DNA from 3 places in the Pseudoduganella sp. R-32 genome. Region 1 is predicted to be linked to each of the others. Evidence: predicted binding sites of a transcription regulator. Region 1 holds the regulator's gene; each other region holds the start of a gene.
What was found. The regulator FNR, encoded in region 1, switches genes on or off when oxygen is low (the NO sensors DNR and NnrR bind a similar motif). The targets are predictions, from matches to a motif close to TTGATNNNNATCAA.
Positions count from the first base shown of each region.

Region 2: the regulator FNR is predicted to act here: its motif matches at 5,830-5,843, upstream of nirK (copper-containing nitrite reductase).
Region 3: the regulator FNR is predicted to act here: its motif matches at 4,937-4,950, upstream of ACN9MU_RS20630 (universal stress protein).

Region 1 covers NZ_CP183987.1:3,677,894-3,685,516, forward strand. The annotation lists gene ACN9MU_RS16860 (hypothetical protein) at 1-422, shown strand, start outside; gene ACN9MU_RS16865 (TraR/DksA family transcriptional regulator) at 419-679, opposite strand; gene ACN9MU_RS16870 (sensor histidine kinase) at 854-2,344, shown strand; gene ACN9MU_RS16875 (response regulator) at 2,341-2,754, shown strand; gene ACN9MU_RS16880 (response regulator) at 2,751-3,854, shown strand; gene ACN9MU_RS16885 (response regulator) at 3,847-4,482, shown strand; gene fnr (fumarate/nitrate reduction transcriptional regulator Fnr) at 4,584-5,357, shown strand; gene ACN9MU_RS16895 (carboxymuconolactone decarboxylase family protein) at 5,418-5,789, opposite strand; gene ACN9MU_RS16900 (MerR family transcriptional regulator) at 5,743-6,192, opposite strand; gene ACN9MU_RS16905 (bacteriohemerythrin) at 6,238-6,624, opposite strand; gene ACN9MU_RS16910 (LysR substrate-binding domain-containing protein) at 6,690-7,589, opposite strand.
Region 2 covers NZ_CP183987.1:3,052,043-3,059,665, forward strand. The annotation lists gene ACN9MU_RS14095 (nitric-oxide reductase large subunit) at 1-1,677, shown strand, start outside; gene ACN9MU_RS14100 (RrF2 family transcriptional regulator) at 1,682-2,077, shown strand; gene ACN9MU_RS14105 (DUF2249 domain-containing protein) at 2,088-2,315, shown strand; gene ACN9MU_RS14110 (permease) at 2,315-3,574, shown strand; gene ACN9MU_RS14115 (Crp/Fnr family transcriptional regulator) at 3,531-4,211, opposite strand; gene nirK (copper-containing nitrite reductase) at 4,292-5,692, opposite strand; gene blaOXA (class D beta-lactamase) at 5,870-6,604, opposite strand; gene blaOXA (class D beta-lactamase) at 6,615-7,358, opposite strand; partial or broken gene ACN9MU_RS14135 (M56 family metallopeptidase) at 7,503-7,623, opposite strand, start outside.
Region 3 covers NZ_CP183987.1:4,560,744-4,568,366, forward strand. The annotation lists gene ACN9MU_RS20600 (efflux RND transporter permease subunit) at 1-880, opposite strand, end outside; gene ACN9MU_RS20605 (efflux RND transporter periplasmic adaptor subunit) at 890-2,068, opposite strand; gene ACN9MU_RS20610 (TolC family protein) at 2,065-3,294, opposite strand; gene ACN9MU_RS20615 (hypothetical protein) at 3,349-3,669, opposite strand; gene ACN9MU_RS20620 (DinB family protein) at 3,679-4,173, opposite strand; gene ACN9MU_RS20625 (substrate-binding periplasmic protein) at 4,189-4,872, opposite strand; gene ACN9MU_RS20630 (universal stress protein) at 5,008-5,844, shown strand; gene hppD (4-hydroxyphenylpyruvate dioxygenase) at 5,845-6,912, opposite strand; gene ACN9MU_RS20640 (Lrp/AsnC family transcriptional regulator) at 7,034-7,552, shown strand; gene ACN9MU_RS20645 (FAD-binding oxidoreductase) at 7,559-7,623, opposite strand, start outside.

The DNA.
Region 1 (7,623 bases):
GGGCGCAGACGGCGCCAGGGCCACAGGCCGTGGCGCGGGCGCCGGCGCTTGCGGAACCGGGAATGCAGGCCGCCAGCAGGCAAGGAGGGTCGGCGTTGGAGGGTTCATCGGTGACGGAGCCCGCAGCAAGCAAGCCCGTCGCGGCTCCGCGCCACCGCGCGCGCCCTGGGAATGGCGCTACTGCGCGCCCTGGGAATGGCGCTACTGCGCGCTCGAAGCATCAGGCCAGCGCCAAACAGCCGCCACGCAAGAAAAGTGCACTGCGCCGCAAGCCTGTAGCCGAACCGGAGAGGTACGCGGAAGTTTTCAAGCGCTGCCCATGGCCTGGCGAGCCCGGCGCCGTGGAGTGCCGGCGGCATATCTGCAATGGGGCGGAAAGCGAAGGCCCGGCATGCAGGCCATACAGGTCGAAGCTGCGTTAAGCGGCAGGAAGCGAGATGAAGGAGCGCTGGCGTTCGGCGAGTTCCTGGCATGCCAGGCAAGTCGCGGCCCCAGGCTGGGCTTGCATGCGCCCCGCGGAGATCGCGCCCCCGCAGTGCAGGCACTGGCCAAAGGTCCCGGCCTGCAAACGCTCCAGCGCAGCATCGATCGCAGCCACTTCGGCGGAGTCGCGGCCAGCCAGCACCTCGCGCCGCTGGCGCAGGACGGCAGTCCAACGGTCAATTTCTTCAGGTAGCATGGCTAGTCTCCACTTTTGGGGCACTTTAACGGGCATCTTGCGCCGCGTCACCAGTGCCGCTTGACCTAAGTCAAGTTTGACCGACTTATTCTTGAGGACCCGCATTTGGCCTCTTGCCCCAAGGGACGTTACAATCTTAGGATGACAGGATTTGACCACCGACAGGGCCAGGCTTTGACACATTCAACGATTGCGGAACGCAGCCTGCAATGGCTGCTGGCGTCGGCGACGGACGCGATGCTGATCATCGACAAGGAAGGCCAGCTGATCCTGGTCAACCCCGCGCTGGAAAACCTGTTTGGCTATGAGCCGGGCGAACTGCAAGGCAAGTCGCTGGAATCGCTGATTCCGGAACGCTTCCGCCACGGCCACGTTGGCCTGCGCGGCAGCTATTTCGAACGCCCGCATCCGCGCGCCATGGGGGCCGGATTCGAACTGTTCGCCACCCGCAAGGACGGCACCGAGTTCCCGGTCGAGGTGAGCCTGTCGCCCCTGCAGGACAATGGCACCCAGCCGATGGTGATGGCGACCATCCACGATATCAGCGCCCGCAAGAAGGCCGAACACGCGCTGCAGGAAAGCGAAGCGCGCATGCGCGCGATCTTCGAAACGGCGGTCGATGCGATCATCACGATCGACGAGCACGGCATCATCGAACGGGTCAACCCGGCCGCAGAGCGCATGTTCGGCTATCCGGAATCGGAAGTCCTGGGCCGCAACGTCAAGATCCTGATGCCGGCGCCGCACCGCGAAGCGCACGACGGCTACCTGCAGCATTACATGACCACCGGCGAAAAGCGCATCATCGGCAAGGGCCGTGAGGTGCAGGGCCTGCGCCGCGACGGCAGTATTTTCCCGATGGACCTGGCCGTCACGGAAATGTGGCTGGGCGGGCGCCGCATGTTCACTGGACTGGTGCGCGACATCACCGAGCGCAAGCACGCCGAAGAAAAGGCGCAGCAACTGCTGCAGGAGCTCACCAGCGCCAACGAAGAACTGACCAACTTTGCCTACGTCGTATCGCACGACCTGAAAGCGCCGCTGCGCGGCATCGGCTCGCTGGCCGACTGGCTGGCGCATGATTACGCCGACAAGTTCAATGAAGAAGGCAAGGAGCACATGCGGCTCCTGATCAACCGGGTCCACCGCATGGGGGCCCTGATCGACGGCATCCTGCAGTATTCGCGCGTGGGACGCATCAAGGAAGCCGTGGTGCCGGTGCAGCTCGACCAGCTGGTGGCCGAGGTGGTCGACCTGCTGGCAGTTCCGGCGCATATCAAGGTTACCGTGATGCCCGGCATGCCGACAGTTGCCGGCGAACCGACCCGCATCCAGCAGTTGTTCCACAACCTGGTGTCGAACGCGGTCAAGTACATGGACAAGCCGGACGGCGAAATCGAAGTGGGCTGGGCCGACGAAGGCAGCCAGTGGCGCTTTTACGTTCGCGACAACGGCCCCGGCATCGCCGAGCGTCATTTTGAACGGATTTTCCAGCTGTTCCAGACGCTGGCGCCGCGCGACCGGGTTGAAAGCACGGGTGTCGGCCTGGCGCTGGTGAAAAAAATTGTGGAAATGTACCAGGGCAGGGTGTGGCTGGAGTCCGAGCTGGGCAAGGGCACGACCTTCTATTTCACCCTGCCAAAGAAAAGAAAGAATAAAGCATGAATAATACGAGCAAGCCGATCCTGCTGGTGGAAGACGACCAGGTCGACGTGATGACCATCCTGCGCGCGCTGAAGGAGGTCCATGTCAGCAACCGTGTCGTGGCGACGGAAAACGGCGAGGCCGCACTGGAATACCTGCGCGAGCCGGGCAACGAACAGCCATGCATCATCCTGCTGGACCTGAACATGCCGATCATGAACGGCATCGAGTTCCTGCAGAACGTCAAGCAGGACCCGCTGCTGCGCCGCATCCCGGTCATCGTCCTGACCACGTCGGAAGAACAGCAGGACAAGATGCGCAGCTTCGACCTGGGCGTCGCCGGCTACATGACCAAGCCGGTGGACTACCGCCAGTTCGTGGAGGTGGTCCGCTCCATCAACCTGTACTGGACCATCAGCGAGCTGCCATGAACAGGGTAAGGGTCCTTATCGTCGAAGACGATATCGTTGACCGTATCGCCTGCCGCCGCGCCTTTGCGCAGGCGCCGGGCTTCAACTGCGAATTGCTGGAAGCGGAAAGTGGCCAGGAAGGCCTGGATATCGCCTTGCGCGAAGAGCCCGACTGCATCCTGCTCGATTATCACTTGCCCGACCTGACCGGGCTTGAATTCCTGGCACGTCTCGCGGCAGACCGCGGCGAACCCCAGCCAAATATCCCGGTGATGATGCTGACCGGCGCCGACAGTGCCACCGTTGCGGCGGAAGCGATGCGCCGCGGCGCGCGCGACTACCTGGTGAAGGACAACGACGGCCGCTACCTCGACTTCCTGGCGGGCGCCATCGACCGCCTGCTGCGCGAGCAGCGCCTGATCGACGAGAAACAACTGGCTGAACAGGTGCTGCGGCAGTCGCAGAAAGAGCTGCGTGAACTGGCCGCGTACCAGGAAAAACTGAAGGAACACGAACGCACCCGCATCGCCCAGGAAATCCATGATGAACTGGGCGGCCTGCTGACCGGCATCAAGGCCTATATCTCGGTCGCCATCGAGCGCGGCGGCGAGCAATCGGACCCACTGTTGAAGGATGCGGCCAAGCTGGCGCAAGATGCGATAGAGACCGTGCGCCGCGTGATTACCGACCTGCGTCCAAGCGTGTTGGACCAGCTGGGCATCTGGCCTGCGCTGGAATGGTATGCGGAACAGGTGGCGCAGCGCAGCGGCTTGCAATGCACCTGCAATATCACGCCGGAGGCGCAGGCGCTGGAGCTCGATGCGGAGCGCAGCACCATGTTGTTCCGCGTCGCGCAGGAAGCGCTGACCAACGTGGTGCGCCATGCCGAAGCGAGCGAGGCGCGCGTCATCGTGGATATTGACGGCGAAAACGTGGTGCTGCGGGTGGAAGACAATGGCAAGGGTATCGAAAGTGCCGGCTTGTCCGACCGGGAATCGTGGGGCTTGTTCGGCATGCACGAGCGCACGCGCCGCTTTGCCGGCGAACTGAATATCAGCGGCAAGGCCGGGCAGGGCACTACCCTGCAGCTGCGGCTGCCTTTGGAGGACAAGAATGGGTGACAAGATCACCGTTTTGCTGGTCGACGACCATGCGATTGCACGCAATGGCGTGCGCCTCATGCTGGGCACGGCGCCCGACATCAGCGTGGAGGGCGAGGCCGGCAACGCCGTCGAAGCGATGCAGCGCGTGGCCGAGCGCAGTTTCGACGTGGCGCTGGTGGACATCAAGATGCCGGGCAAGAATGGCCTGGACCTGTTGAAGACCCTGCGCAGCGAATGCCCGCGCATGGCGGTGCTGGTGCTGAGCACCTATTCCGAGGAAATTTACGCGGTGCGCGCGCTGAAATCGGGCGCCTCCGGCTACCTGACCAAGGATGCGCCGACGGCGACCCTGATCGAGGCCGTGCGCAAGGCTGCCTCGGGCGGCAAGCACGTGAGCCCGGCGTTGCTTGAAAAACTGGCAACCCTGGTCGGCGGCGGCCCGAGCGGCGACCACGAAGAGCTCTCCAACCGCGAACTGGAAGTTTTCAAACTGATTGCCCAGGGCGAGTCCCTGGTGCGCATAGGGGAAAAACTACATCTCAGTCCTAACACTGTGACAACCTATCGCAGCCGCATCCTCGAGAAAATGGGCATGTCCACGAATGCTGAGCTGACCCGCTATGCCCTCGAGCACGGGCTGATCTGAGCGGCTGTAGGGGAACCACTACAGCAACTACACAGGATGCTTGATACCGGGAAATGACGCCGGGCGCGATACTGCTTCCATCGAAAACAAGGAGCAGCAAAATGAGCCCGGTCATCCCAATCACCCCTGCAAACGCCACCAAATCCTGCGCACCAGTCGCAGCCAAATGCTCGCTGTGCAGCTTCAACCGCCTTTGCTTGCCACAGGGCCTGGCCGACGAAGATGTTGCTCGCCTTGACCAGATCATTTCCCGCCGCCGCCGCGTGAACCGCGACGAGCCGCTGTACAAGACCGGCGACAGCTTCCACAGCCTGTATGCCGTGCGCTTCGGCCACTTCAAGACCGTGCAGGTGAACCAGCGCGGCGAACAGACGATTGGCGGTTTCCACATGGCCGGCGACCTGCTGGGCATGGAAGCCATCGGCAATGGCCAGCATTCCTGCAATGCCGTGGCGCTGGAGGACAGTGAAGTCTGCGAGATCCCCTTCAACCGCCTGCAAGAGCTGGTGATGCAGATTCCCGGCTTGCTGCAGCAGTTCCACCGCACCATGAGCCGCGAAATCCAGCGCGAGCAGTCGGTGATGCTGTTCCTGAGCCATATGCGCGCCGAACAGCGGCTGGCCATGTTCCTGCTGAACCTCGCTGGCCGTTACGCCCAGCGCGGCTACTCTTCGACCAGCTTCCAGTTGCGCATGTCGCGTGAAGATATCGGCGGCTACCTGGGCCTGACCGTGGAAAGCGTCAGCCGCCAGCTGGCCCGCCTGCGCCAGGATGGCTCGATCGTCCTGAGCAACCGCGATCTGCGCATTACCGACCGCGCCAGGCTCGAGGCCATGTCGTCCGGCGGCATGGCGCAGGAACTCGCTGTCGCCTGACCGGCTTACCAGTTTTCTCACCTGTAGGGGGTGTATGGGGCAGCTCTTGCTGCCCCTTTTTTATTGCGCGAACACTTCTTTGGCGGCCATCAGGCCGTTGAGCGCAGCCGGAAAGCCGGCGTAGACGGCCATCTGCATGATGGTCTCCACGATCTCTTCGCGGCTGACGCCGACGTTGAGGGCGGCGTGGATGTGCACCTTGAGCTGGGGCGCAGCGTTGCCCATGGCGGTCAGCGCGGCCACCACAGCGATCTCGCGTGATTTCAGGTCAAGCCCCGGGCGCGAATAGATGTCGCCAAAGGGGAATTCGATCAGGTAGCGGGCGAAATCGGGCGCAATATCTTCCAGGCTTTGCACGACGCGGTCGCCGGCCTGGCCGTCGACTTCACGCAGTTTTGCGAGCCCGCGCTCGTAGCGGCTTTCGGTGTTCATTGGCATGTGCTCCATCGGTGGTTGGATTCGACGCCAGGGACTGCTCCAGGGAGCGGTAATACTCGATCTTGGCCTGCAATGATGCTGCAGATTGTTGCATCGCCTCGATTTCGGCGAGCACGTTCTGCATATGCTCTTCCAGCATCCGGCGCCGTTCCGGCACCGTCGAGTCCCCAGCGCCGCGAAGTTTTGCGAATGACTGCATTTTGCCGATTGGCATATGGGTCGTTCGCAGACGCAGCAGGAATTCGATCCAGGCAAGGTCCGAGGCCGCATAGCGCCGCCGGCCGCCCGCTGCACGATTGACCGGGGCAATCAGCCCGATGCGCTCGTAATAGCGGAGGGTGTAGGCTGTGAGGCCGGTACGTTTGGCGACTTCGTCAATGCTCAGGTGCGATTCCATGGGGTGATCGTAAAAGTTAGAGTGCACTCTAAGTCAAGCACTTTATTACTCTAACCGGGAAGCCGCAACTGCGAGCGCAAGGTCCATCGTGTTGATGTGGGCCTCGAGCCAGTCCGGCAGGGTGCGGATGATGTCGCGTGCCGTGGCTTCCTCGTCGTCCTTCAGCAGGCGCAGGGTGCGGGCGACCTTTTCCAGCAAGTAGCCATGGGCTGCGCGGTGGGCCTGGGCAGCCGGGTAGGCGATGCGCTCCATCAGGCTGTTTTCTTCGCGCAGGTGTTCCATGAATTCAGCTGCCAGGTCGCGGCAGGCTGCGTCAAAGGCGGGACGGGGCAGGGTTACCATGGCGTCGAGCATGTCGAAGACGATGCGGTGCGACTGGTCGAGAACGGGAATGCCCAGTGCGAGGTCCGGCCCGAAGACGATGGAATCCATGGGGTTCTCCAGTAGTGTCGAACCGCAATTGTGCCGCTGGGAAAAAATCGTGCACATGATCCATGTCAATTTTCACTTTTGACAAAGTCTATGAAGGCGCGCAAGGGCGGCGGAACCAGCCGGCGCTCTGGGTAGTAGAGGAAAGGGCCCGTAAAGGATTGCCACCAGGGTTCCAGCACCGCTTCCAGGGCGCCATTGTCCAGGTGCGGGCGCAGCCAGTCTTCGAACAGATAGATGACCCCGCTTCCTGCCTTGGCCGCGTCGACGATCAGTTCAACGGCACCGGATGGCTCCACCAGCAAGGGGCCGTTGACATCGACTTTCACGGTTTCCCCATCGCGCCTGAATTCCCATGGCGGTACGGCGCGCCCGGCAAAGCGCATGCGCAAGCAATCGTGCTGGAGCAGTTGTTGCGGATGGTCGGGCCGCCCGCGTTTGTCGAGGTAGACCGGCGCGGCAGCGGCGGCAAAGCGCTGGACCCGTGGGCCGATGGGTACCGCGATCATGTCCTGCTCAAGGCGCTCGTCATAGCGAACGCCTGCGTCGCAGCCCGCGGCAAGCACGTCGACGAGGCCCTCTTCTGCGGCAATTTCCAGTTGTATGTCGGGATAGGCGGCCAGGAACGCCGGTACGATGGCCGGCAATACCAGTCGTGCTGCACTGATGGGGACGTTCAGCCTCAATCTGCCGGCTGGCCGGTCGCGCAAGCCGTTCACTTCGGCGAGGGCGGCATCGACTTCTGACAGGGCGGGCTGGAGGCGCGCCAGCAGGCGCTTGCCCGCTTCAGTGGAGGTGACGCTGCGCGTGGTGCGGTTCAGCAGCCGCACTCCCAACTGGGCTTCCAGGCGGCGCACCGCTTCGCTGAGACCGGATGCGCTGACGCCCATCGCACGCGCGCCATCGCGAAAGCCTTGGGCGCGTGCAACGGCAATGAAAGCATTCAGGTCGGCAAGATCGACGCGCATTGTGCAAATTTTCGTACGGGCTGTTTTGATTATA
Region 2 (7,623 bases), 630 kb from region 1:
GCCGCCGCCGACCGTCCAGGCGAAGTTGGCCTGAGCTACACCAGCAACTGGCCGCACGAACCGTTGATCGACAACACTCCGACCGCCGGCGCCGGCATCTGGTCGATTGCCTCGATCATCCTGATGATCGGCGCCATCGCCGGCATGCTGTTCTACCACGGTATGCACAAGGAGGAAGAAGATCCTGTGCCGCCGAAGAACGATCCGCTGTTCTCGCTGAAAGCCACGCCTTCGATGAAGGCCACCAAGAAGTACTTCCTGGTCGTGATCGGCCTGATCCTGGCGCAAGTCGGCATGGGCGTGATCACCGCGCACTTTGCGGTGGAAGGCTCGAGCTTCTTCGGTATTCCGCTGGCCAACGTGCTGCCGTTCACCGTCAGCCGCACCATCCACACCCAGTTCGCCGTGCTGTGGATCGCCACCGCCTGGCTGGCTACCGGCCTGTATATCGCTCCTGCGATTTCCGGCGCCGAGCCGAAATTCCAGAAGCTGGGCACCGATGTACTGTTCTACGCGCTGCTGTTCATCGTGGTCGGTTCGACCGCCACCGGCTGGCTGGGCACCCTGCAACACAAGGGCGTCGACTTCTCGTTCTGGCTGGGTAACCAGGGCCTCGAGTTCACCTCGATGGGCCGTGTGTGGCAGATCCTGCTGTTCGTCGGCCTGCTGTTCTGGGCCTTCCTGCTCGGTCGCGGCCTGTGGCCGGCTCTGAAGAAACCATCGGAAAGCCGCGGCATCATCGCCATGGTGTTCCTGGCTGCACTGTGTATCGGCGGCTTCTACGCTACGTCCCTGACCTGGGGCAAGGGCACGCACTACTCGATGATCGAGTACTGGCGCTGGTGGCTGGTCCACCTGTGGGTGGAAGGCTTCTTCGAAGTATTCGCAACCGCTGTTATCGCGCTGCTGTTCACCCGCCTGGGCCTGATCCGCGCTGCTTCGGCCAATAGCGCCATCATCCTGGAAACCATCGTGTTCCTGTTCGGCGGCATCCTGGGTACCTTGCACCACCTGTACTTCACCGGCACGCCTACTTCGGTGATCGCTATCGGCGCCATGTTCTCGGCCCTGGAAGTGGTTCCGCTGTCGCTGATCGGCATGGAAGCGTATCGCAACTACAAGCGCTCGAAATCGGCGCCCTGGATCGGCGCCTACAAATGGGCCATCCTGTGCTTCATCGCCGTCGGCTTCTGGAATACCGTGGGCGCCGGCCTGCTGGGCTTCTCGATCAACACCCCGATCGCGCTGTACTACATGCAAGGCCTGAACATGACCGCCGCCCACGGCCACGCTGCACTGTTCGGTGTGTACGGCATGCTGGGTATCGGCCTGATGCTGTTCTGCCTGCGCGGCCTGGTTGACCGCTTTGCATGGTCGGACAAGCTGCTGGCTTCGATGTTCTGGACCATGAACATCGGCCTGGCCATGATGGTGTTCATGTCGCTCGTCCCTGCCGGTATCTACCAGGCCGTGGCTGCGATCACCAAGGGCATGTGGTTTGCCCGTTCGCCGGAAGTCGTTCACTCGACCTTCATGGAAACCGCAGTATGGCTGCGCGTCCCTGGCGACATCGTGTTCGCGGTTGGCTGCCTGTTCCTCGCCCTGTTCGCCCTGCGCCTGATCGGCAAGGCGAAGAAGGAAGAGACCGTGGCAGAAGGCGTGGCGCTGGAGAACTAAGCAAATGCGCCTCACGGGCCACACCGACTACGCCTTGCGCCTGCTGATGTACCTGGGTCGGCAGCAGGGCAGGTTGGTGACCGTGCAGGAGATCGCCAAGGCACACGGCATCTCCGAACATCACCTGCGCAAGGTGGCTCACCGGCTCGGCCAGGCCGGGCTGGTGGCCACCTGGCGCGGACGGGCCGGTGGCCTGCGCCTGGCGCAGCCGCCGGCTTCGATTTCGGTGGGCGCCGTGGTGCGCCTGGCCGAAGCCGACTTTACGATCGTCGAATGTTTCAATGTCACGCGCAATACCTGCCAGTTGGCCGGCGCCTGCCGCCTGCAGGAGGGGTTGCACAGGGCGACCGAGGCTTACCTCGGTCATCTCGACCGCCAGACCCTGGCGGACCTTATCTGAAGGAACCATCATGAGTGCGCCTGAAATTTTGTTAGAGCTGTGCGGCATGGTGCCGCCTGAACCGATGGAGCGCGTACTGGAAGCGCTCGACCTGCTGCAGCCCGGCCAGCACATCCGCATGGTCATCGACCGCGAACCGGTCCCCCTTTACCGCATCCTCGAGAAGAACGGTTACCGCTACCGCACGACGATGCGCGACGACTATATCTACGAAATCCTGATTTCCCAGAACGACTGATGCAACGCAAGCTGGCTTTCGAGCATGCGCCCGGGCTGGCGCTGCCGCTGCGCTTCCTGCTGGCGGCGCCATGGTTCGGCGCCTTGGCTGGCCTGCTGCTGCTGTGGCAGGGCGCCGACGCAATGAGCACACGCTGGGCTCCGGCCACGCTGGCCGTGACCCATTTGCTGACGCTCGGTTTCCTTGGCATGGCCATGGCCGGTTCGCTGTTGCAGATGGTGCCGGTGGTTGCCGGCGTCGAGCTGCACTGGGCGCGCCGGCTTGGTCCCGTGATCTGGGGCGCCCTGGCCGGCGGCGCGCTGCTGCTGGCGGCAGGATTCCTGCATGGGTTGCCGTGGTGCCTGCGCGCGGCTGGTATCCTGCTCGCGGGCGCCTTCATTCTTCTTATTGCCGTCCTGGCGAGGGCGCTGTCGCAGCGCTCGGCGCCGAACGCATTGCCGGTCGTGGCGGGCATGCGCCAGGCCGTGGTGGCACTGGCCTGCGCCGTGACGATTGGCGTGGCGCTGGCGGCCTTCCTGGTGGGCGCGGTGCGCCTGCGCGTGATGGAATGGACCAATGTGCATGCTGCCTGGGCCCTGGTGGGCTGGGTCGGTGTGCTGGTCGTATCCGTGGTGTTCCAGGTGGTGCCGATGTTCCAGTCCACCCAGCTGTTTCCGCGCCAGCTTGCCTTCACGCTGCCGCCGCTATGCCTTGGCGGCTTGGCGCTGTGGACCGCCGGCTACCTTCTCAACGCGCCATGGCAATGGATCGGGGCGGGGCTGGTGAGCGTCTGCCTGGGGCTGTTCGCGGTGTACACCCTGGGGCTGCTGTTTCGCCGCGAGCGCGCGGCCGACGTATCGACCTGGTATTGGTGGCTCTCGCTTGGCTCGCTGCTGGCCAGCGTCGCCGTCTTCCTTTGCCCGCGCGGCGTGGACAAGGCGCTGGTGCTTGGCGTGCTGTTTATCGGTGGCTTTGCCATGTCGGCAGTGAACGGCATGCTGTACAAGATCGTGCCGTTCCTGTTGTGGTACCACGGGCAGCATGCAGGCTGCGATGTGCCGGGCGTGCGCCAGTTGATGCCGGAGAGCGAACCGCGCGTGCAGTTTGCCTGGCATGCCGCCAGCGTGGTGATGCTGCTTGCTGCTGCCATCGCACCTGGCTGGCTTGCCCAGGCGGCAGGTGCGGTACTGGCAGTTTCCTGCATGCGCCTGGGTTTCGACCTGGCGCTGGCTGCGATCAGCCTTCGTAAGCTCGCAAACGAGCAGAATCAAGAATCTTGATCTGGCGGCCGTTCACGGCAATCATGCCCTGGTCGGCCAGCTCGTGCAGCACGCGCGAGAAGTATTCCGGGGTCAGGTTCAGGCGCGAGGCCAGCAGCTTCTTGCTGACGGCCAGCGTAATCTCCGAACCGTCGGTCGCATCGTCATCCTTCAACAGATAGCCAATGATCCGCTGGCTGCCGGAGCGCAGCGAATAGGCTTCCACATCTGAAATCAGGCCGTGCAGGCGGCGGCTCATGCCGGCCAGCATGCGGCGTGCAAACTGCGGGTTGCGCGCCAGTTCGGCAAATACGGTGTGCTTGGAAATGTGCAGCAGCATGCAGTCGCTGACTGCGTGGGCGGTGACGATGTAAGGCTTTTCCATGAACATCAGCGCTTCGCCGAAGCTGTGGCCCGGGCCGATGATCTCGACGATTTTTTCGTTGCCCTGGGCGGACAGGAAGCTGAGCTTCACCTGGCCGAAGATGACCATGTGGAAGCCGACGCATGGATCGCCGCGCTGGAAGACGGCGCTGCCGCGCGGGATGTGGTGTTCGGTAGTGCCGGCAGCCACCAGCGTCAGCTCCTCCGGCGACAGGTCTGCGAACAGGGGCAGTCGCTTGAGGAACTCGCGGGGGTCGATTTTGGGGCTAGGCATCTGGTTCTCCTGAAATGGCAAAAGGACCCGCTGGGCGGGTCCTGTCCTGGTTAAGGTAATGTCGGTGTTAATCCTGTGGATCAGTGGCCCGAATCACCGTCAGGCTTGCTGGTGGTCCGGAAGATTTCCGGATTCTCCTTGCCGGTCACGTAGAGGAAGCCGACCAGGCCTTTCTCCATCCGCGACAGCGCGTGGTCGACCAGGATGAAGCGTCCCGGCACCTCGGTCTTGAACTCGACCATCGTTGCACCGCCTGGCGCCACGGTGGTGGTCTGCACGTTCTGCAGAGGAGGCGAGGTCAGGTCGCCCATGCTGTAGACGCGGTCGAACACTTCGCCGATCACGTGGAAGCTGGAGGTTGCGTTAGGACCGCCGACGCCGAAGAAGATACGGACGGTTTCGCCAACCTTGGCTTCCATGCGGTGGGTCTTGGTCAGCGCGTCATGGGTGCCGTTGAACATCAGGTGTTCCGGCTGTTCGGCCAGCAGTTTGTCCAGCGAGAACTCGGCTTCGCCTGGGGTGCCGTGCTTCTGCGCGGTGTACAGCTCGCCCTGCATCACGTAGAACTCGCGGTCCACTTTCGGCAGGCCGCCTTCAGGTTCGACCAGGATCATGCCGTACATGCCGTTGGAGATGTGCTGGGCCACCATCGGGGTAGCGCAGTGGTACACGTACAGGCCTGGATTGATGGCCTTGAAGGTAAAGCTCTTGGTGCTGCCGGGAGCTGCCTGGGTCACGGCCGCACCGCCGCCAGGGCCGGTCACGGCGTGGAAGTCAACCGAGTGGATCATGTGGCTGTCCTTGGCGTTGGACATGTCCACGTTCACGGTATCGCCCACGCGAACGCGGATGAACGGGCCTGGAACCTTGCTGTTGAAGGTCCAGTATTTGTAGGTGGTGCCGTCCATCATCTGGCCGAGCACCTCGGTGGTATCCAGCTTCACGTTGACGGTTTGCGGGCCGCGTTTGCCGACCGGCGTGCCTACTTCCAGTGGGCTGCGCGAAACATCGGCGCCTTTTGGCGCGGCTTTGAGTTCGCCTTCGCCCACGATAATCTTGCCGATCATGCCTGCCGCCACGTGGCCGGGCAGGGAGCAGATGTAGGTGAATTCGCCTTTCTTGTCAGCCTTGAACACGACGGCGGTCGATGCGCCTTTGTCTTTCAGCTGGTTCGATTTGACTTTGAAGTCGGGCACCGAAATGTCGTGGGTTGCGCCATCGCCGTTGACCAGGTTGATCTGCACCACAGCACCTTCCGGCACGCGCAAGGTCGGGTTAACCTTGCCCTTGGACTCGCCGGCGTCGCTGATGAAGACCAGCTTACCGTCTGCGATATCGGTATGCAGGGTAAAGGTCACGTCAGGACGATACTGGACGGCTGTGCTGCCGCCGTGCTGGCCATGTTGTGCATAAGCTGGCGCTAGTGTAGCGGCGCCGATCACCAGTGCTGCAATGGCTTTGGACATCAAGGTCGGTTTCATTTTCTTCTCACAGGTTTGTCCGGCACGGGATTGCGCCGTTTGACAACTAAATCTTATGTTTTACATGCATGTTATTGAATTGACGCAGGTCAAAAATTTGGAAAGAACTGCGTATTCTCAATGCAAGTCAGATATTTTTGATCTAGGTCAAGCGAGGAGAAGACCCGGCGCAACGCGCTAGGGGACCAACTGCGGCAAGCGTGCCAAAAAGTTATCGCGTTCGTCCATGCCGCTGGCGCTGCCGGCTTGGGCGAAGACGATGCGCTTGCCATCGCGTTCAATCCAGCCGACGTACCAGCCAACGTCTTTGCCACTGCCGGTCTTGCCGAAGACCTGCCAGCCCCCGGCAGGTTCAGGGCGCCGTACCAGAGCGGCGGACATGGCATAGGCTTGCGGCTTGACGCCGAGTTCACGATTCAGCACGCGGCGCAGGAAGCCGATTTGTTCGTCCGGGGAGATGCGCAACGAAGAGCCTAGCCACGATTCGGACAGACCGTTGTTCTTGCCCGGATCGCCGCTGACATCTGCATTGCCGTAGCCAAATTGCTTGACGTAGCTGGCGAAGCGCTCTTCGCCCAGTTGCAGCGTAAGCTGCTGGGAGTACCAGACGACGGATTCCTTCATCCACGAGCTGGGATCATGTGCTTGCCGCCACACGGTACGCCAGTCCACGTAGCCTTGCTTGAAGGGGAGAACGGGCGAATGCTCGTCCCGCAGCACGCCCGAGTCATAGCCCATCAGCGCTATGGGTAGCTTGAAGGTCGACATCGGCGGCAGGCGCTTATCGCACACGCCCTCGTGCACCAGCCACTTGCCGGTGGCCGCATCGGCCATCGCCAGGCAGTGTTCTGCAGAAAGCGCGAGCAAAGGGAGGCCCAGCCCTGCAAGCAGGGCGAAGATTTTGCGTTTCATTTTGTAGTCCTTAGAGTGCTTTGAGTTGTGCCGGCAGCTGGTTCAGGAAGGCTTCCTTGAGCCGCGGTCCGGCAGCGCCTTCCTCAACTTTCTCGTCTTGCAGGAGGCGGGCGAACACGATGGTGCGTTCGCCATTGGTGGCCCAGCCTACGAACCAGCCGTAGGAGCGCGAGTAATCGTCCTTGCCGTCCGGGCCGAGAGGGGCGCCAGTGCCGGTCTTGCCAAAGACTTGCCAGCCGCCCGGCAGGTCCTTCACCTTCAACAGGCCGGCTGTCTGCTCATAGGCGAGCGGCGAGAGGCCCAGCTCGCGCCGCACCAGACGACGCAGGAAAGTGGTCTGCTCGTCGGCCGAAATCTGCAGCGAGGAGCCGATCCATGACCAGGTCAGGCCGTTGTCCTTGCCCGCATCGCCGCTGGTATCGCCGTTACCATAGCCAAAGGCCTGTACGTAGCGGTTGAATCGCTCTCGGCCGAGATGTGTCGTGACTTGCTGTGCATACCAGGAAGCCGAGACGCGAATCCATTCTTGCGGATCGAGATCGCGCCGCCATTCGGGCCGGCCGGCATGGTAGCTGGCGAGGTAAGGCAGGGTCGGCGCGTGCTGGTCGCGCAGGAAGCCGCTGTCATAGCCCATCAGGCTGACGGCGATATTGAAGGTTGAAACAGGCGTGATGCGCGTCGAGCAATCGCCCTTGCGCAGCAGCGCCTTCCCGGTGGCGGCATCGACAAAGCTGGTGCAATCGAGGGCTGCCATCGACTGCGCGGAAGGCGAGACGCTCCAGGCCAGCGCCGGCTGCAAGGCGAAATTGCCGGCCCCGATGGCAAGCAGTAGCGTGACGGTCGCAGCTCGGGCCCACATGGCACGGCGCGCGTTGCCTGGCGTGCGGATCAGCGATACGCGCTCGGTCAGCGTGTTGGCATCGATACTGCCGAATGCCAGGGCGCCGTGTGTAGGCACGTGCTGCAGTTTGAGCTGGGCTACGAGGGCGGCGGCATACGCCTTGCGCTGTGACGCTGGG
Region 3 (7,623 bases), 880 kb from region 1:
CGGTGCCCAGCACCACCTCGCGCCCGTTGCGGGTGGCGGCCCCGGTGCGCAGTTCAGCGCCGACGCCCACGGTTGCGACGTCGGCGATGCGCACGGCCACGCCGTCGATGGTGGAGACCACGATATTGCCGATGTCGGCCACGGACTTGAGCTGGCCTGGTGCGCGCAGCAGGTATTGCTCGCCTTCCTTCTCGATATAGCCTGCACCGACATTGCCGTTGTTGCGCTCCAGCGCCGTCACCACGTCCGACAGGTTCAGGCCATACGACGCCAGCTTGGCCGGCGTTGGCGCGACCAGGTATTCCTTGTCGTAGCCGCCGATCGAATTGATCTCGGTGACACCGGGCACGTTGCGCAGTTGGGGCTTGATGATCCAGTCCTGGATTTCGCGCAGGTCGGTCGGCGTGTAGGGCGTGCCGTCCGGCTTGCGTGCATTCGGCGCCGCATCCACCGTCCACAGGTAGATTTCAGACAGGCCGGTGGCGATGGGGCTCATGGTCGGCGTCAGTCCGGCCGGAAGCTGGGAACGCGCATCCTGGATGCGCTGGCTGATCAACTGGCGGGCAAAGTGGATGTCCGTGCCATCCTTGAATACCACCGTGATCTGCGACAGGCCATAACGCGACAAGGACCTGGTCTGCTCAAGGCGCGGCAGGCCGGCCATCAGCGATTCGATCGGGAAGGTGATGCGCTGTTCCACTTCCAGCGGCGAGTAGCCGGCGGCGGCGGTATTGATCTGCACCTGGACGTTGGTGATGTCCGGCACGGCGTCGATCGGCAGCTTCTTGTAATTGACCGCGCCCAGCACGGCCATCGCCAGTACGGCGAACATGACCATCCATCGGTGGCCGATGCAGGCCTGGATAATTCGGCTTAACATGGCGGCTCCTTAGTCTTCATGCTCGGCAGCGCCCTTGCCCTGCTCCGCCTTGATGGTGAAACTGTGGGCGGCGGCATACTGCGCAGCCTTGCGCAGGCCGGCAGTGATCTCCACCAGCTTGCCGTCGGAACGGCCGACCGTGACCGGCACCGGCGTGAACGCCTGGCCATCGCGCTGGAAGACGACCTGCGTGCCGTTCAGCACTTGCAGCGCTTCCTTTTCCACCGCGACCGGCACTTCGGCTGAACCGGTGATCACGTCGACATCCACGAACAGGCCGGGCCGCCATGCCAACTCTGGATTGTCCAGCACAACGCGGGCGCGGGCGGCGCGGGTCTGTTCGCCGATCAGGGCGCTGACAAAACTCACCCTGCCCTTGACCGCGGCATTCGAGGCGGCCGAGTGCAACACGGCTTCCGTGCCGACCTTGACGATCTCGAGGTCCTTCGCAGGCACCACGACCTCCGCCCATACCCGGCGCAAGTCGGAAACCGTGAATACCTTGGTTTCCGCGCCGACCGCCTCGCCAACTGCGATGTGCTTGTCGACGATCAGGCCATCGAACGGCGCCCGGATTTCAAGGCGGTTGTATGGCCCCTTGCCGGAACCGCCCGCGCCGATGGCCACCAGCTTCTGGCGCGCGTTCTGCACGGCGATGCTGGCTTCATGCCACTCCTGCTCCGCCTTCAGGTAGTCCTGGCGTGCCGAGACCTTGTCTTCCCACAGCTTCTTTTCGGCCTCGTAGACCGAGTGGGCCAGCACTGCACGCTTTTCGGCGGCGGCCAGGCTGCTGCGCTGCTCGGATACGTCGGCGCTGGCCAGCACCGCCAGTAGCTCGCCCCTGCGTACCTGCTGGCCGAGATTGGCCTGCACTTCCTGCACAATGCCGTCCACGCGCGGCGTGACGTGCGCAGTGCGATCCTCGTTCAGTTTGACTTCGCCCGGCAGGCGGACGAAGGTTTCCAGGCGCGCCGCGCCGGCCGTACGCACTTGGATATCGGCCGCCGCAACCTGCGCGTCGGTGAACGGGATTGACTGCGTGCCGGCAGGATGTTCCTCGTGGTGTTCGCTCGCCTCGGCACCGGCTTTCGCGGCCGGCGCGATGCGCTCCCAGCCCAGAACTGCGCCCGCAAACAGGGCGGCAACGGCCACCATGGCCGCAATGGTGATTTTTTGACGCTTGTTCATTTTGAATCCTTGATGTCCAGGTTGCCAACCAGCTTGGCCAGGTCGGCCCGGGCGCGATAGAAGTCCGAAATGGCCCGCAGGTGCTGGCCCTGCGCCTGCACCCAGGTGCGCTGGGCATCGAGCACTTCGACGTAATTGAATTTGCCGGCTTCGAAGCCTTTCATCGCCGCATCGGCAGCATATTGGGCGCCGGGCAGCACGTCTTCGCGCACCAGGCGTTCCTGCTGCACGGCCGCCTGCATGCGAGCATGGGCCTGCATGGCCTCTGTGCGAATACGCTGGCGAGTCGCTTCCAGCTCCGCGCCGGCCTTGTCGGCACGGCGTTGCGCTGCCAGGATCGCGCCCTGGTTGCGATTAAACAGCGGCAGTGGGACGGACAGTCCGATGATGTTCTGGCGGACGCGGTCGCGCTCCGGACCTTCGCTGCGCTTGCTGCCGACGATCAGCGAAACGTCCGGCATGCGTGCGGCGCGCTCCATACGCAGGGACGCCTTGCCCGCCTCGACTTCGGCAATGGCCCGCTCGATGGCTGGCGCGGAATCAATCAGGTCTTCCAGCTGTCCGGCGGGGAGGCCGGCTTCGGCTGGCGAGGCAGGCGCCGCCAGCACCCCGATTTCGCTACCGGTGTTGCCGAGCAGGCTGGCCAGCCTGATACGCGCCTCGTCCAGTTCGCGCTGCGCTGTCACGCCCTCGATGCGCCAGTTGGCTTCCGCCACGCGGGCTCGAGCCTCTTCCACCGGCGACACCTTGCCCGCCAATACGCGGCGCGCGGCGGCTTCGCTGGAGCGGCGCCCGCTTTCGCTGACCTGCATAGCCAACGCAACATGCTGCTGCGCGAGCCATGTTTGCTGGTAGGCGGCGACCACTTCCGCCTCGATTCGCGCCCGGCCGACGGCCAGATCCAGTGCCGCCGTACGGCTGCCAGCCTGCGCCGCCTCCATGCGCGCGGCGCGCTTGCCGCCCAGTTCAAGCGGGATTGATAGCTGGACGGTCGAAGAACCGCCCTCGCTGGTTTTCCCTTCGCGCAGGTAGTCCAGCGAAGGATTGGGCAGCAAAGCTGCCTGCCGTCCGGCCGCGTCGACGGCTGCGACTTCCAGCGCCAGCGCCCGCAGCTCGGGATTGCCTTGCCGCGCACGTTCCAGCGCTTCGGCAAGCGTCAATGATGGTTGCGCCCACGCGGGGGCCAGGCAAATGGCCGCCAGCAAGGGCACGTAAATGGCTTTCACGATGTTGCTCCTTGATGATTGATGGGGAACGGCTGCATGCGGCAGCCGGATCAATCAGCGGAGCCTGTCGGGACGCGGAGGAATATCCGGGATGAAGGAATGGAAAGGCGGCTCCGGCGAAGGCACCGGAGCGATCGAATCGACTTGCTGGCGCCCGTCAACCAGGTTGGCGACAAACGGCGCATGCGAGTGATGGCAGAAGTCGCACTGCGTGCAACAGGCACTATCCGAGCCTGGCGAATCAGTCGCCGCAGCCACATGCTCGTCGAGCTGCGACACATTGATTTTCAGGCAGCAGCTATCCGTCGCCGCCAGGGTCGCCTGGAGCGGCAGCACTAGTAACAGCAGGATAACGAGGAAGCGCCGGATATTCATTTGGCCAGATTATAGCAAGCGGCGCCCCGGTTCGCTGACGTGCAGGAATTTCGTCAGGATATCGCGCGGCGGCGCCACCGAGATATTCTTGAGCACCTGCCCCACGTTGCCGCGGTGATAACCGCCATGGGTAATCACGTGCATCAGCATTTCTTCGCGAGACATCTGGCCGGTGTCGCCGTCGGTGAACCTGAACTGAAGCCTTGCGGACAGCGCAGCTTCATCCAGGCTGGCGACGTACTGCTGGTACCAGCCGTCCGTTTCGATGACCGCGGCGCGCAGCTCCGCCAAAGCCGGCGTGGCCTTGGTGTTGGTGGCCTCGTAGCCATGCGCCTCCCCGAGCAGGTGCGCGCGGAAGATGCGGTCGACGACGTAGATGTGATTCAGGGTACGGATGGCGGTGTGCAGGTCTGCTTCCGAAGTAACGCTCGCCAGCACGTCGAACAGTTCGATATTGGCCCAGGCCTTGTAGTCGAACAGTGTTTTGAGAATGGGCAATGACATGGTTTTCAAGTGTAGTTAGCGATAGCGGCGCAGCAGCCGGTCGATGCTGCCATCGGAGACCAGGCCGCCGATGGCGCGCTGGACATCGTCGAACGGGATTGCAGACTTTTTCGAGAACGCACATTGCGCCTTGAAGGGATCAAACTCGAAGTCGATCCGCAGCTTGTGCTGCGGCTCTGCGCGCATCAGGTATTCCGCGGTCATGCGGCCCATGATGGCGTATTGCATGCGGCCATGCTGGATCTTCGAGATATTCAGCTCCATCGAAGGCGCATCCTCGCGCACGAACGCACGTCCCAGCGCGGCATCGATCATCGAATAGGAATACCCCAGCACCGTGCCGACCGGCTTGTTGGCCAGGTCGGATAGTGCCCGTACCGCAGGCGCTTCCGGCCGTGACACCAGCACGCCCGCATCGGGCATCAGCGGCTGGCTCCAGTTGAACGTGCCGGGCAACCAGCGCGGCAGCACGTAGCAGACGCCATCGGCCCGTCCGCTGGCGAGGTATTCGGCAACCCGCTTGGCGGGAACGCTGACGTAACGCGCCTGCCGCCCCATTCGATGCGCAATGCCGTCGCCAAGGTCCTTCAGCAAGCCATCGACCATTTCCCCGTCCTGGAAACGGGACAAGGGCATATTGTGGTTGGTCGCGGCGACAAACACCACCTCCCCCTGGCCGGCAACTGCTGCAGGGCTCAAGGCAAGCAACAGGCAGGAGGGCGCAAGACAAGAACGTAACATAAAGACATGATATCAGACGAGCTTGACCCAAGTCATGGATCATGCGCGGCAATCGGGCGCACACTTGTACCAACATCAACACAGGAGGACATCATGTCTTACCGCACCATCGTAGTCCATGCCGACCGGGCGGCGAACGCCGAAGCCCGCATCGCGCTGGCGGCAGCCATCGCCGCGCGTGAAGAAGCCCACCTGGTCGGCGCCGCGATGACCGGCATGCCACGCTCGATGTTGGCAGGCCGCAGTTACGAAGGCAGCGGCGTATTCCTCGCCGACTACCTGCGCCGTGCCGAGGAGCGCGTGCAACTGGCGCTGGAGCAATTCAAGTCCCAGGCCGATCGCCTTGGCGTCCAGTCTTTCGAAGCGCGCAGCAGCAACGACGACGAATATGCCGGCCTGTGCATGCAAGCGCGCTACGCCGACCTCGTGGTACTGGGACAGGCTGCAGCCGCCGACGACAATCAGGATAGCCTGCTGCCGGACCTGCCGGATTACGTGCTATTGAATTGCGGCCGCCCGGTACTGCTGGTGCCGCGTACGGGACGCTTCCCGACCATCGGCAAGCGCGTGATGGTGGCCTGGAACGGCAGCGTGGAGGCGGCAAAGGCCGTCACCGCCGCCCTGCCCCTGTTGCGCGGTGCGGAACAGGTCACGCTGGCAGTGCTGGGCAACAGCGCCGATACCCTGGGCGAATCGCCGGGAGCCGATATCGCCCTCTACCTGGCGCGGCACGGCGTGAATGTGGAAGTCCTGCGCAGGCCAGAGCCGGCCGATCCCGGCAAGGCCATCCTGTCGCTGGCAGCCGACTTCAATGTCGACCTGCTGGTGATGGGCGCCTACGGCCATAGCCGCTTCCGTGAAATGATGCTGGGCGGCGCCACGCGCACCATACTGGCAACGGCGACGCTGCCAGTATTGATGGCGCATTGATTACGCGGTCAGCACGCCGCGGCGCATCTGGTCCAGCTCAATCGACTCGAACAGGGCTTTGAAGTTGCCTTCGCCGAAGCCCTGGTTGCCCTTGCGCTGGATGAACTCGAAGAACACCGGGCCAAGCTGGTTTTCGGAGAAGATCTGCAGCAGCAGGTCGCCTGGCTTGCCGTCAATCAGGATCTTGCGCTCGCGCAGGGCCTGCAGCTGCTCGCCATGGCCGGGGATGCGCCGGTCGACCAGTTCGTAGTAAGTGTCGATGGTGTCGAGCAGCTTCACACCGGCGCCGCGCAGGCTGTCCACGGTCGCGTACAGGTTGTCGCTGCCCATGGCAATGTGCTGGATGCCTTCGCCGCGATACGCATCGAGGTATTCCTGGATCTGGCCGGGGCGGTCGGTGCCTTCCTCGTTGATCGGGATGCGCAGCTTGCCGCAAGGGCTAGTCATGGCCTTCGACTTCACGCCGGTGACCTGGCCTTCGATATCGAAATAGCGCACTTCGCGGAAGTTGAACAGGCGCTCGTAGAACTCGGCCCATTCGCCCATGCGGCCTCGGTGCACGTTGTGGGTCAGGTGGTCGATGTAGGTCAGGCCATGGCCTTTCGGGTTCTGGTCGACACCCGGAATCGGCTCGAAATCGACGTCGTAAATGCTGATATTGCCGTTGCCCGGCCAGCGGTCCACCAGGTAGATCAGCGAATCGCCGATGCCTTTGATGGCCGGCAGGTTCAGTTCCATCGGGCCGGCCTTGCTCTCAAAGCCCCAGGCGCCAAGTCGCAGCGCGCGCTTGTAGGCATAGGCGGCATCTTTCACGCGGAAGCCGATGGCGCAGACCGATGGGCCGTGCAGTTCGGCGAAGCGCTGTGCGAAGGAATCCTTTTCAGCGTTCAGCAGGAAGTTGACTTCGCCCTGGCGGTACAGGGTCACATCCTTGCTGCGATGGCGCGCCACCGCGGTAAAGCCCATGGCTTCGAAAGTCTTGCCCATTGCGACTGGGTCCGGCGCCGCGTATTCGATGAATTCGAAGCCGTCGGTGCCCATCGGGTTGTCCCACAGTGAGTCGGTCATTTGCTGTCTCCGGAAAGGTGTGTAGATAACGGATATACTACGCACTGCTTCTGGATTTTTGCGCATTATGAGCACTTGACGACGCTATATATGCGCATTTTGCGCACCAACAAAGGAACTGATGATGATTACCGTCGACCGCCACGACCTGTCCCTGCTGAACGAGCTTCAGCGCAATGGGGAGGCGACCAACGCCGCCCTGGCTGAAGTGCTGCATTTATCGGTGTCGCAGGTTGGGCGGCGCGTGCAGCGCCTGCGCGAGGCAGGGATCATCGACCATTATGCAGCCGTGCTGGAACCGACCACGGTGGGATTGGACGTAATGGCCTTCGTCCATATCACACTGGACCGCCACGGCGAGAAGCGCGGCGACGCCTTCGAAAAGGCGATCCGCGATGTGCCTGAAGTGATGGAGTGCTTCTCCGTGACCGGTGAAGCAGACTACGTGGCGCGCGTCGTATCGCACGACCTGGCATCCTTCGCCGACCTGATGATGAAGGAAATCCTGCTGCTGCCCGGCGTGGTCAACGTCAAATCCAACATCGCGCTGAAGAAGATCAAGCAGTCCACCGTGCTGCCGCTGGAGCACATCGTGCGGCCGAACCCGCGCAAGCAGCGCATCGAGTTCGCCCGCACTTGACGACAGCTAGATCTTGAAGTCGTCGAACGACACCCGCTGCGCGCCCTGCTCCTTCAGCATTTCGCGCGTGG